Regions from separate parts of the Pseudoalteromonas sp. APC 3893 genome, predicted to be linked through region 2. Evidence: predicted binding sites of a transcription regulator. Region 2 holds the regulator's gene; the other holds the start of a gene.
What was found. The regulator MetJ, encoded in region 2, represses methionine synthesis genes. The targets are predictions, from matches to a motif close to TAGACGTCTAGACGTCTA.
Positions count from the first base shown of each region.

Region 1 (2,424 bases), on a different contig from region 2:
CACGTGCTGCTTTGATTTCGTCTTCACCTAGTGGTGCGCCGTGACAATCATGGCTACCCGATTTATTTGGTGAACCGTAACCAATCACAGTTTTACAACAAATTAGTGTTGGTTTGTCGGTGATGCTGCGTGCTTCTTCGATTGCGGTGCGAATTGCGTCTGAATCATGACCATCTACACCACTAATTACATGCCAGCCGTAGGCTTTAAAACGTGCTGGTGTATCATCGCTAAACCAACCTTCAACTTCACCATCGATTGAAATACCGTTGTCATCCCAAAATGCAACTAACTTACCAAGGCCTAATGTACCTGCAAGTGAACACGCTTCGTGAGAAATACCTTCCATTAGGCAACCATCGCCCAAGAACGTATAAGTATAGTGATCAACGATATCGTGACCTTCACGGTTAAATTGTGCCGCTAATGCTTTTTCAGCAATCGCCATACCTACCGCATTTGTGATCCCTTGACCTAATGGGCCCGTAGTAGTCTCAATACCGGGTGCATAACCATACTCCGGGTGTCCTGGTGTTTTTGAATGCATTTGACGGAAGTTTTTAATTTCCTCAATAGGCAAATCATAACCACTTAAATGCAAAAGAGAATAAATAAGCATTGAACCGTGGCCGTTTGAGAGTATAAATCGATCTCTGTCTACCCACTCTGGATTCGTTGGATTGTGATTTAGATAATCGCGCCATAGTACTTCTGCGATATCAGCCATGCCCATAGGGGCTCCAGGGTGGCCAGATTTGGCCTGTTGTACTGCGTCCATTGATAAGACGCGAATAGCATTTGCAAGTTCTTTGCGAGACGGCATGAATTCTCCTACCTTTAACTGTATTTGCGCTGGTTATTGTGTGTTTAACAAGAACACCCATTCTTACTTATTGTGGGGGCTGTGTGCAATTAAAAACCTGATTAAATTAGGCATTATGAATTTTTTTTAAGAACAAAATGTTATTAGTAATTTTATTTAGACGTCTAGGCGTAAAAAAACTATGCAAGTAACCTTGTTTTAGATAAAATACGCCCCTTAATTTTTTAGCGCTAATACCGACGTTTGTGAAGCGCAATATTTGTGAGCAGAAATACAATGGCAAAACATTTATTTACTTCTGAATCTGTTTCTGAAGGTCATCCGGATAAAATCGCCGATCAAATCTCTGATGCGGTACTTGATGCTATCCTAGAGCAAGACTCTCATGCCCGTGTTGCGTGCGAAACTTACGTAAAAACCGGTATGGTGATGGTTGGTGGTGAAATCACTACTAGCGCATGGGTTGATATTGAAGAGATCACCCGTAAAACAGTGCGTGAAATTGGCTACACGCATTCAGACATGGGTTTTGATGCAGACTCATGTGCAATTTTAAACACTATCGGTAAGCAATCACCTGACATTAACCAAGGTGTTGACCGTACTAGCCCAGAAGAGCAAGGCGCTGGCGACCAAGGCCTAATGTTTGGTTACGCATGTAACGAAACTGAAGTGCTAATGCCTGCACCAATCACTTATTCTCACCGTTTAGTACAGCGCCAAGCACAAGTACGTAAAAGCGGCGAGCTAAACTGGTTACGTCCAGATGCAAAATCACAGGTTACGTTTGCATACGAAAACGGCAAGCCAGTAGGCATTGATGCTGTGGTACTCTCTACTCAGCACAGTGAAGACATTTCACAAAAAGATTTAGTAGAAGCGGTGATGGAAACTATTATCAAGCCGGTACTACCTACTGAGTTAATTACTAGCGCAACTAAGTTCTTTATCAACCCGACTGGCCGTTTTGTAATTGGTGGACCTATGGGTGACTGTGGTTTAACTGGCCGTAAAATCATCGTTGATACTTATGGCGGCATGGCACGCCATGGTGGTGGTGCATTCTCTGGTAAAGATCCATCAAAAGTTGACCGTTCAGCTGCATACGCTGCACGTTACGTTGCTAAGAACGTAGTAGCGGCTGGTCTTGCTGATAAGTGTGAGCTACAAGTGTCTTACGCTATTGGTGTTGCAGAGCCTACGTCAATCAGTGTTGAAACGTTTGGTACAAGTAAGCTTGAAGAATCACGTTTAATCGAACTTATTCGTGAACATTTTGACTTACGCCCTTACGGCTTAATTCAAATGCTTGATCTTGAGCGTCCTATTTATCAACCAACTGCGGCTTATGGTCACTTTGGTCGCGATGAATTCCCATGGGAACGCACAGATAAAGCTGACGCACTTCGCGCCGCTGCTGGCCTTTAACTCCAGTCTTTGTTCGAATTAAAAAAAGCGCCGTTTGGCGCTTTTTTTATGCTTATAAATCGTGTTGTTGTGTCGCGAGTTTACCCCGTGCAATTAAATTAAAAAGTAATTTATTCACAAAGAGCTTAAGAGGCGCTGCGCTTTAGAGAAGTAATTATAAAAATAATAGCTAG
Region 1 is NZ_JASDCD010000007.1:51,421-53,844, reverse strand. Features, by position in the region: gene tkt (transketolase) at 1-823, opposite strand, end outside; gene metK (methionine adenosyltransferase) at 1,100-2,251, shown strand.
Region 1: a site for MetJ is predicted at 981-998, ahead of metK (methionine adenosyltransferase). Genes of this name have one in related genera too.

Region 2 (2,424 bases):
GCTATCAAACGGCGCACCGGTAATACCAATATTATTTGCCCACCACGCAAGCTCATCACCTAACTCTTGGGTTGCAGCAATCACGGCGCCACCCACAACATCTGAGTGACCATTAATATATTTAGTTGTTGAATGCACCACAATATCGACACCAAATTCGATTGGATTTTGTAAAGCCGGCGATAAGAATGTGTTATCTGCGCCAACAAGTGCACCACATTGTTTAGCAATAGTGGTAATCGCTTTAATATCGGTCAGGCGTAAAATAGGGTTGCTCGGTGTTTCAATCCAAATTAGCTTAGGTTTAATTTCAAGAATTTTTTCATGATTTTCAGTTTTCGTTAAATCTAAAACCACTAACTTTAATAACCCACGCTTTTCAAGAGAGGTAAATAAACGGTAGCTGCCACCATAACAATCATGAGGAATGATTAAAGTATCATCGCTATTGAGTAGTTGAGTCGCTAAATGTACTGCCGACATACCCGTGGCCGTAATAATTCCCTTAGCGCCTCCTTCAAGTTCAGCCAGCGTCTCAGCTAGAATATCGCGGTTTGGGTTACCACTGCGGCCATAATCGTATTGGCGTTTAGTATCAAAATCAGCAAAGGAATAGGTTGTTGATAAATGAAGAGGCGGCACAACAGCGCCATGATGTTTATCAGCATCGATACCATTTCGTACCGCGATAGTTGCTTTGTTCTTTTGACTCATAACGTCACCTACAATAAATGGATGTTTAGACGTCTAAAAGGTTAGATGATCAGTCCCCATAAGTCAAAACATTTGTGGTGTAACCAGGGCATTATTAGCGGTAAAGATATTTAGCTCGCTAGATGGCTAAATAACAAGTGTTTGACTATCTTTTTTAAAACGATAGAATTTCCGCATCTTTGCAAAGCAAATAGGCTATGCAAACAACTAACAACCTGAGGCAACGATACTTCTTATGGCTAAATGGAACGGTGAATATATTCACCCATACGCAGAACACGGTAAAAAATCAGAGCAAGTGAAAAAGATCACCGTGTCTATCCCACTTAACGTGCTAAAAGTGTTAACTGACGAGCGCACCCGCCGTCAAATTAACAACCTACGACACGCGACTAACAGCGAACTACTTTGTGAAGCATTTTTACACGCTTTTACTGGGCAACCGCTGCCAAACGACGAAGACTTGCGTAAAGACAACCCTGAGAAAGTGCCTGAAGAAGTGAAGAAAATCATGCTCGAAATGGGACTTGAAGTACCTGTACTTAACGAAGATTAAGTTACGGTTTGCATTCCTGCCTTCAGGAATTGGATACAAAAAAACCTCAGCACCTAACATTGCTGAGGTTTTTTATTGCTTGATCGTTTCGGCTAAGCCATATAATTTTCAGGCATATCTATTTGCGCAACACCTGAATCAATAGCCGCTTGCGCTACCGCTTTTGCTATACGTGGCAACAAACGCGGATCCATTGGTTTTGGGATAATATACTCAGGGCCAAATTCAAGAGAATCAACACCCGCTGCTTTTAATACTTCTGCGGGTACTGGCTCTTTAGCAATACTACGAATGGCATCCACTGCTGCAATTTTCATTTCATCGTTGATTTGGCTTGCACGAACATCAAGCGCACCACGGAAGATAAATGGGAAACATAGCACGTTATTAACTTGGTTCGGGTAATCTGAGCGCCCTGTCGCCATAATAAGATCTTTACGGGCACCGTGTGCACGCTCTGGCGCAATCTCAGGATCTGGATTAGAACATGCAAAAATAACTGGTTTGTCGGCCATTAGCTTTAAATCTTCTGGATCTAACAAGTTCGGACCTGATACACCAACAAACACATCTGCATCGGCTATTACATCTTGTAACGTACGTTTATCTGTATTATTTGCAAACAGTTGTTTATATTCATTTAAATCATCGCGACGTGTATGAATAACCCCTTTACGGTCAAGCATATAAATATGCTCACGCAGAGCGCCACATTTAATAAGTAGTTCCATACATGCTACAGCAGCTGCACCAGCACCTAAACATACAATAATCGCATCTTCAATTTTTTTGCCTTGCACTTCAAGCGCATTGATCATACCCGCAGCAGTTACTATAGCAGTACCGTGTTGATCATCATGAAAAACAGGAATACTACAGCGCTCAATTAATGCTTTTTCAATCTCAAAACATTCTGGCGCTTTAATATCTTCAAGATTAATACCGCCAAACGTATCTGCAATATTAGCCACAGTATTGATGAAATCTTCAGTTGTACGATGCTTTACTTCAATATCAATTGAATCTAGGCCTGCAAAACGCTTAAATAATAATGCCTTACCTTCCATTACTGGTTTTGACGCCAGTGGCCCTAGATTACCTAAGCCTAATATAGCGGTACCATTAGTAATAACAGCCACCATATTACCTTTGCC
Region 2 is NZ_JASDCD010000011.1:97,785-100,208, reverse strand. Features, by position in the region: gene metB (cystathionine gamma-synthase) at 1-714, opposite strand, end outside; gene metJ (met regulon transcriptional regulator MetJ) at 950-1,270, shown strand; gene QMA12_RS13490 (malic enzyme-like NAD(P)-binding protein) at 1,363-2,424, opposite strand, start outside.